DNA from 2 places in the Anaerotignum propionicum DSM 1682 genome. Region 1 is predicted to be linked to the other one. Evidence: riboswitches for the same ligand, from Rfam matches in the RefSeq annotation. Region 1 holds a riboswitch; the other holds the start of a gene.

Region 1 (4,544 bases):
CAGGTGGCTAAAAATCCGCCGTCTTTTACCAATTTCATTGCCCGTAAATTAATCTCACGGTAGCCCTTGATTGCATTTTTGATGGAGTTTCTGGATTTTGTAAAAGCGGGAGGGTCAAGAATAATGACGTCAAATTTCTGACCTTCTTTTTCTAAACGAGGAAGCAGTTCAAAAACATCTTCGCATTGAAAATGAACCACGTTTTCCAAGCCGTTCAACTTGGCGTTTTCTGTAGCTTGGTCTACGGCAAGCTGAGAGGCATCAATGCCCAAAACCCTTTTTGCTCCTGCAATGCCTGCGTTTAGGGCAAAGGAACCTGTATGGGTGAAGCAGTCTAAAACGTCGGCGCCTTGGCAAAGCTTGTGAATGGCGGCACGATTATATTTTTGGTCGAGAAAAAAGCCTGTTTTTTGTCCATCTTCTACATCAACCATGTATTTTACACCGTTCTCAATGATTTCTACTTTTGTATCAAAGGGCTGGCTTAGGAAACCTTTTACCCGTTCCATGCCTTCCTGTTGACGAACCTTTGCATCGCTTCTTTCGAAAATACCACGAATGGATACGCCGTCCTTTTCTAATGTTTCAACCAAAAAGTTCAGAATATCAGTCTTCATTTTGTCGATGCCTAAGGCCAGAGATTGTACCACCAACACATCAGAGAATTTATCAACAATTAGACCTGGTAAAAAATCTGCCTCGCCGAAAATAAGACGACAGGAGGAGGTGTCTACGGTTTTTTTGCGGTAAGCCCAAGCGGCTTCCACACGGCGACGAAGAAAATCCTCATCAATTACGGTATTTTTATCTCGTGTCATCATCCGAATTGTTATCTTAGAGTGATTGTTGTAAAAGCCTGTGCCCAAAGGGTAGCCGTCAAAATCCAAGATGGATACCAACTGACCGTTGACAATACCCTCATCGGTTTGCGCAATTTCGTTATCATAAATCCAAAGCCCGCCTGCCTTTAACATGCGGCCTTCACCCTTTTTAAGGGTGACAATGGGTAATTCCATATAAAATCCTCCTGTAGTGTGGGGTAAAAAGAATAAGCAGGGGTACCGAAAGCTTCGATACCCCCAAGTAATATTACGATTATTTTTTGTCCATTTTAATTGCTGCTTCTAAAGCAATCTCCATCATCTGGGTGAAGGTGTTCTGTCTCTCCTCAGCGGTGGTTTCTTCCCCTGTAAGGGGCTTATCCGAAATGGTTAAAAGGGCCAATGCTCTTTTGCCCAATCTAGCTGCGTTCATATATAAAGCTGCAGCCTCCATTTCTACGCAAAGAATACCCATTTTTGTCCAATTTTCCATGTTGTTTGGACGGTCATCATAGAAAGTATCGGAGGACAAAATATTGCCTACTTTCAGGTCTTGACCCAATTCCTTAGCGGAATCCACTGCTGCTGTCAACAGCTCATAGTCTGCCAGATTACAGAGGGTTCCTGCAATTTCATACTGTGCACCAAAATTAGAGGTGGTGCTTGCGCCCATGCCGGCTACAATATCTCGCAGTTGAAGTTTATCATTGAAAGCCCCTGCAGAGCCGATACGGATGATATTTTCCACGTCATAGAAGGAAAACAGCTCATAGCTGTAAATTCCCATGGAGGGCATACCCATGCCGCTGGCCATAACGGAGACCTTTGTACCCTTATATGTTCCTGTGTAGCCTTGAATACCTCTAACATTATTGACTAAAACGGCGTCCTGCAAAAATGTTTCGGCGATAAATTTTGCGCGTAAGGGATCACCGGGCATCAAAACGGTTTTTGCAAACTCCCCTTTTTCTGCTGAAATATGTGGTGTTGCCATAAGAAATTACCTCCTTTGTTCTCTATAGAATACAGTTTTGCTTTTTATCCTATTTCTATACCATACTATACCATTTTTTCGGTTTTAAGGGAATAGTCCATGAGAAAAAGACATTTTATATACGAAAAAACTTCCAGAAGGGGTGTTTTTCGTGGAAAAGGCTTGACTTTAGCTGGGGGGTATGGTATTTATGAAAGAAAGTCGGTTTTTGCCGACGGAACAATTATATAAGATAGAGGTGCAGTGCTCATCAGTATCCCTTCAAAAACGTTAAGGCTACAAGAAGGGAGAAAGGGATCATTGCCGAAGTCAGGTTTTCTGCCTTAGGGGAGCTTGGCTGGTGCATTGCAAAATATGTAATGTACTGTCACTTATGTGGAGCGCTATCGGAAACTCGGAATATCCCAATATAGGATCCTTCTGAAGCCATGCGCCGCATGGCTTGTTTTTTTGTTCTGAAATGCAGGATTCATATGGATTTATTACGGGATGGACATGCATCAAGGAATTTGAAATACTTTTGTTTCCAGAAAATAAAGGGGTATTTCTTTCAGAAGAAAAAACAAAGCAGGCGGAGATGGTAAGAGGGTATTGCCTGAAAAGTTCAAGTCTTAAGTAAGTTTCCATAGCGAAGGGTATAATACATTTATTTATGATTCCGGAAAGGGGAAGGGTTATGTACAACACAAAGAAAAAGCCCATGCTCAACAAGCTCATTGTTTTTATGCTTTTGATCATGGCAATGACGTTCACTGTTTTTGCCGGGGAGGCGGAGGCAGGGGAAATTAGTCATATGTATGCAACATTTTGGTCCTTAGTGCCACCATTGGTAGCTATTATTTTGGCATTGATTACAAAGGAGGTTTACTCCTCTTTGTTTGTAGGTATTGTTGTCGGCGGTCTGTTTTACAGTAACTTCAATTTGAAACAGGCGTATTTGACAATTCTTACGAATGAAACAGATGGCGGTTTGCTCTCAAAGCTTTCGGATAGCTGGAACGTGGGTATTATCATTTTCTTGGTTATCCTTGGCATTATGGTGTCCTTGATGAACAAGGCAGGAGGTTCTGCGGCATACGGTGAATGGGCACGAAATAAAATTAAAACCAGAAAGGGTGCTTTATTATCCACCTTTATGCTGGGCGTTTTAATCTTCGTTGATGATTATTTTAACTGCTTAACCGTAGGTAGTGTTATGCGTCCCGTAACAGATACGCACAAAATTTCCCGTGCAAAGCTGGCATATATTATTGATGCAACGGCAGCGCCTGTTTGTATCATTGCACCCATTTCCTCTTGGGCGGCGGCAGTTGCAGGTGTTGTGAGTGGAGTAAATGGGTTGGATTTATTTATGCGTGCAATTCCATACAATTTCTATGCATTGCTTACCATTGTGACAATGATAATATTGACTGTTTTAAACTTCGACTTTGGGCCTATGCGTCTGCATGAGCGAAATGCCCAGTTAAATGACGATATTTATACCACGCCAGAGAGACCCTATGCAGATTGTTCAGATGGAGAGGTAACGGGCAAAGGTAAAGTAATCGATTTAGTATTGCCAGTTGTTGTTTTGATCATCTCCTGCGTTGTTGGTATGATTTATACCGGCGGATTTTTTGATGGAGAAACTTTTGTAAATGCATTTGCGGGATGTGATGCCTCCGTTGGCTTGCTTTTAGGTTCTGCAGGGGCGTTGCTTATTACATTTTTAATTTATATTCCCCGTCGTGTACTTACTTTTAACGAATTTATGTCTTGCCTGCCTGATGGCTTTAAGGCCATGGTTCCTGCGATTTTAATTTTAACATTTGCATGGACATTAAGCGGCATTACGGGCTTGTTAGGTGCCAAGGAATTTGTTGCAGGAATTTTAGCAAACAACGTAGGCATGTTACAAGTTTTATTGCCTGTCATTGTATTCTTGATTGCGATTTTTTTGGCGTTTGCAACAGGTACCTCATGGGGAACCTTTGGTATTCTTTTGCCTATTGTAGTGCCTATTTTAGACCCTACAAGCGAAATATTGGTCATAACCGTAGCGGCTACCTTGGCTGGTGCTGTATGTGGCGACCATTGCTCACCAATTTCTGATACTACCATTATGGCTTCCACGGGTGCCCAGTGCGACCATATCAATCACGTTTCTACACAGCTTCCCTATGCTTTCACGGTAGCGGTTGTTTCCGCAGTGAATTATATTTTAGCTGCTATGATTCAGAATTGGATGATTAATCTTCCTATTGCCATTGTAAGTATGATTGTTACTATCTTTATCCTTAAAGGGATTTATGATGCAAAAGAGAAAAGGGCATAGTTAGCTCTATAAATAGTTAAATTTAAAAAGCAGATGGAGTATCCATCTGCTTTTTTTGAGATTAGGGGAAATAGATATTTAAGCAAAGAAGGTTATTAATAAAAGAAAAACCCGTTTGCAAGCAGTATTTTTGCCATGCAACCGGGTTTTTTAGGTTTTAATTATGTATATTACTGCTGGGTAAGGATGTGCTTTGCAACCTTTACATCTTCCCGTTTAATATGGTTAATGAGCCAGCTGCCCACCTGCATATTTACTTCCCCTACCAATTGAATGGTTGCGCCTTCCTTTTTCAGGCGAGCCGCAATACCGTCTACCACTTTAATGAAATTTTCGTGGAGTTTCTTATGATTTTCGAAGTCGGGATATTTATATTTTTGCTGCAATACCTGTTCATGGGAAAAATGGGTTC
Region 2 (4,544 bases), 540 kb from region 1:
CTCCTTTAAAATCAAACCTTATCCTGCTTTTTGAATGATATCCTTTTATTAAGGAAATGAATCATTCTAAAGCTTGTCTTTTTCACTGACTAATGTCAGCGTCCATTGTAATATAACAATTTCCAAACCTACGTCTTGTCAGCATCTTATGCACAAGGAAATCTGTTAAAATGCGGCAAAGAGATATCTTTGCCGCAAACGTCATTATGAAATCAAACCGTAGTTTTTCATTGCTTTTTTTAATGTTTCCAGATTTTTGTCTTCCATAGCACAAAGAGGCATACGGCAAGGGCCTACCTCGTAACCCATTAAATCCAATGCTGTTTTTACAGGAATAGGATTTACCTCACAGAACAGGGCAGAAATCAGCTCGATTGCACCCAATTGCAATGCGATGGAACCCTTTAGATCACCCTCGAAGAATTTAACAACCATATCATGGGTTTCTTTTGGAGCAATGTTAGACAAAACAGAAATGACACCTTTACCGCCTAAAGAGAGGATAGGGAGGATTTGATCATCATTACCGCTGTAAATATCAAAGTCAGGACCAACAAGAGCTGCAATTTCAGCTACTTGAGACAGGTTGCCGCTTGCTTCTTTTACTGCCACAATATTTTTTACCTTGGACAGTTCTAACACTGTTTTAGGAGTGATATTGCAACCTGTACGCCCGGGAACATTATACAGAATGATGGGGATAGATAAACTTTCCGCAACAGCAGTATAATGGAGAATCAGACCTTTCTGGGTAGCCTTATTGTAATAAGGGGTTACCAATAAAACCGCATCAGCCCCTGCAGTTTCGCAACCTTTTGCCAATTCGATGCAGTGTGCTGTGTCGTTACTGCCTGCACCTGCAATAACAGGGACTCTGCCTTTTACAACCTCAACTGCGTAGCGTACGCATTCAATTTGTACTTCATCGGAAAGAGTGGATGCTTCACCTGTTGTTCCGCAAATAATCAAGGCATCGGTGTCGTTGGCAAGCTGGAACTCAATTAATTCTTTCATTTTTTCGAAATTAACAGTACCGTCGGGAAATGTAGGCGTAACCAAAGCAACACCTGCGCCTGTAAAAATTGACATAATGCAAGCACCTCCAAAATTTTAAATAGGATATTAGTTAAGCGTTCATGTTTTTAATAATTTCCTCTGCAATTTGAACTGCATTTGTAGCCGCACCCTTGCGGATATTATCTGCAACCACCCAGAGGTTTACTCCGTTTTCTACACTGTCGTCACGACGAACACGACCGATAAAAACTTCATCATGTCCCGTTGCACTTTGTGCTAAAGGATATTCATTATTCATAGAATCATTCATCATAACGATGCCGGGAGCATTTTTTAATGTTTCAATCAGTTCAGCTAAATCGAAAGGATTTTCCAATTCTACATTTATAGATTCGCTGTGTGAATTGAAAACTGGTACACGTACTGTTGTAGCTGTTACTTTCAGGTTGTCATTATGAAGCATTTTTCTGGTTTCGTTTACCATTTTCATTTCTTCTTTTGTATATCCATTATCTAAGAATACATCAATATGGGGTAAGCAGTTGTTTGCAATAGGATGGGGGAATTTCTGTGGTGCTTCTCCCTTTATGCCATTTTCAAGATCCATCCAACCTGCAAGCCCTGCACCGCTAACTGCCTGATAGGTTGAGTATACAACACGCTTAATTTTATATTTTTCATCTAAGGGCTTTAATGCAACCACTGCTTGAATGGTAGAACAGTTTGGATTTGCAATTATATTTTTGTGCCAAGAGATATCCTCAGCATTCACCTCAGGTACAATAAGAGGAACTTCCGGATCCATTCGCCACTGAGAGCTGTTATCAATTACAATACAACCATGAGCCGCAGCAATGGGTGCAAATTTTTCGCTGGTACTGCCACCTGCGGAAAACAGCGCAATGTCAATGGGTTTATCAAAGGAATTTTCCGTTAACTCCTCAACAATATAATCTTTTCCATTGAAAGTTATTGTTTTTCCTGCGGAACGGCTGGAGGCCATAACATAGAAATTTTCAATGGGAAGCTGTCTTTCCTCCAAAACTTTTAAAAATGTTCGACCGACCATTCCTGTCGCGCCAACAACTGCTAGATTAATTTTTTTCATTTCAAACTTCCTTCTTTCTTTATTATAATAATGTAAAATATGTGAGTATGTGCGAAGAAACGAAAACTTTCAAATAGAATACCTAATAGCTTTGACAAATCATCCAATCATGTTAGCAAAAATTCTTATTCTTCTAGAGATAAGGTATGTATTTTCCATGCAATTGCAATAAAGCAGTATGCAATGGAATATGAAGGTTGATTGGAGTGCCTTTTGATCAGTATCACTATTTTAAAGTGTTATGCCCAAATTCTTCGCTTTTGCGGTATTTGTTCTAAAGTCAAGTTTTGCCGGAAAAACAAAAAGAGCCGGCAAGCGCCGACTTTTAAATTTTGCATACAACAAAAAAATGATAATGCAAAAAAGAAAGTTTCGTAGCGCTCCACTGGTGATACCAATGACAGTTGGACGGCTATTAACCGGACAACCAGAGAAAAAAAGATAAGGCATCTTCTCTCTTCGGCGTTTACCCCTTTCGGCGGACGGCCTTTATCCCTTATGATATTCGCCCGTGTACTCATGAAAAACGCACCTCTACTTTTAGAACTATTTACTTAATCCATAGTCTACCATCAGAAAGGGAATCTGTCAAATGATTTTCGTTCATGGACAATATTTTTTTTCACAGGGACATAGGTTGTAAAAAAAATAAAAAATGGGCAATACTGAAAAAAAGAAGGGAGTTTTATAAAATGGGACAGAAGAAAGAATTGACAGAAGAACAAAAACGAGACATTGCCATGAAGTATGAAATAGCAGAAGAACTGGGGCTCATGGAAAAGGTGGAGAAGGTGGGCTGGAAAGGGCTTACCGCCAGAGAAAGTGGTCGTATAGGTGGCATTATGGGAAAGAAGAAAAGAGATGCTGCGGCTAAAGGGAAAAATTCTTGCAATACATCAGAGGAAAAGCTATAATATATAAATTGTTGGATTTTGAATGATAATGGTATGGGAGAAACGAGAATGGAAGCTTATGAGGGCTTTGCCTCTTTATATGATGTATTTATGGAAGAAATTGATTATCCTGCTTGGGTGAAATATATTATTGAATCATGGAAGAAGCTTGGTAAAAATCCAGAAAATGTGATTGATTTAGGCTGTGGAACGGGGAACATCACGATTCCTTTGGCAAAGACGGGATGCACCATTATAGGGGTGGATATTTCCCAGGAAATGCTGGCTGAGGCACAAAGAAAAGCAATTTCTGAAGGGGTTTCCATACCTTTTTTTTGTCAGGATATGGTGGAACTGGAGTTACCATATCAGGTAGATTGCGTTTTAAGCCTTTGTGATTCTTTGAATTATTTAACAGAGGAGGGTGAGCTTTCAGCTGCCTTTTCTGCCATTAATAAACACTTGAACCCCCAGGGGTTGTTTCTTTTTGATATGAATACGGAGTATAAGTTTAAAGAGGCTTTGGGGGACAAGACCTACGCAGCTATGACAGAGGATGCCGCTTATTTTTGGGAGAATTCCTTTGATGAAGAGGAAGGAATCAATGAATATTATGTGAGCTTTTTTAAGAAGCAGAAAAATAAGGATACCTATGAGCGTATTGAAGAGTACCATTATGAAAAGGCTTTCAGCATAGAGGAAGTAGAGAGCTGTCTTGAAGAAAATGGCTTTGTACTTTTAAATGTGTATGATGGATATAGTTTTGAGCGAGCAAAAGGAGATAGCCAACGCTATTTTTTTGTGGCGCAGCTAAAGGAGGAAAAATTTAATGGGTGATTATATTGTTAGAGCAACAGCAGGAGGCGGCAGTATACGTGCCTTTGCGGCAACTACAGGAGAAATGGTTCAGCATGCAAGGCAAGTGCACCATACCTCACCTGTGGCCTCGGCAGCTCTGGGCAGAATGATGACAGCAGCAGCAATGATGGGAAGTATGTTAAAAGGGGAAAAGGATTTGGTTACCCTTCAGATCAGAGGCTTAGGGCCACTTAAAGGAGCAGTTGTAACCTCAGATAGTCAATGCAGAGTAAAAGGCTATGTTTTTCATCCTAATATAGAGGTTCCTTCTAAATATCCCGGGAAGCTGGATGTAAGTGCAGCAATTGGCCAAGGGTATATGAGTGTAATAAAAGACATTGGATTAAAAGAGCCTTATGCAGGGCGCATTCAATTGGTCTCAGGAGAAATTGCTGAGGACTTAACTTATTACTATGCTCAATCCGAACAAACACCATCGGCAATCGGCTTGGGTGTTTTGGTCGATACAGATACCTCTATTCGTTGTGCAGGCGGATTTATGATTCAGCTCATGCCAGATGCATCCGAAGAGGTGATCTCTCAACTGGAGACCAGATTGAATACCATTCCATACATTACTGACTTGTTGGATATGGGACAAACTCCCGAGGGGATTTTGGAAATCATTCTTCAAGGGATGGATATGAAGATTCTTGATAAAGTGCCGA

The links. Region 1 has a riboswitch for lysine ahead of CPRO_RS00845 (Na+/H+ antiporter NhaC family protein). Riboswitches for the same ligand answer to the same signal wherever they lie in the genome.
Region 2: linked by a shared signal. The riboswitch ahead of CPRO_RS03510 (aspartate-semialdehyde dehydrogenase) and the one ahead of CPRO_RS00845 (Na+/H+ antiporter NhaC family protein) in region 1 are both predicted to bind lysine.

The regions. Positions count from the first base shown of each region.
Region 1 covers NZ_CP014223.1:188,672-193,215, forward strand. Annotated here, with positions in the region: gene CPRO_RS00835 (class I SAM-dependent rRNA methyltransferase) at 1-1,016, opposite strand, end outside; gene deoD (purine-nucleoside phosphorylase) at 1,096-1,815, opposite strand; gene CPRO_RS15880 (hypothetical protein) at 1,915-2,046, shown strand; lysine riboswitch at 2,041-2,209, shown strand; gene CPRO_RS00845 (Na+/H+ antiporter NhaC family protein) at 2,492-4,132, shown strand; gene CPRO_RS00850 (bacteriohemerythrin) at 4,303-4,544, opposite strand, start outside.
Region 2 covers NZ_CP014223.1:732,453-736,996, forward strand. Annotated here, with positions in the region: gene dapA (4-hydroxy-tetrahydrodipicolinate synthase) at 205-1,089, opposite strand; gene CPRO_RS03510 (aspartate-semialdehyde dehydrogenase) at 1,127-2,125, opposite strand; lysine riboswitch at 2,493-2,670, opposite strand; gene CPRO_RS03520 (alpha/beta-type small acid-soluble spore protein) at 2,818-3,039, shown strand; gene CPRO_RS03525 (class I SAM-dependent DNA methyltransferase) at 3,088-3,855, shown strand; gene hslO (Hsp33 family molecular chaperone HslO) at 3,848-4,544, shown strand, end outside.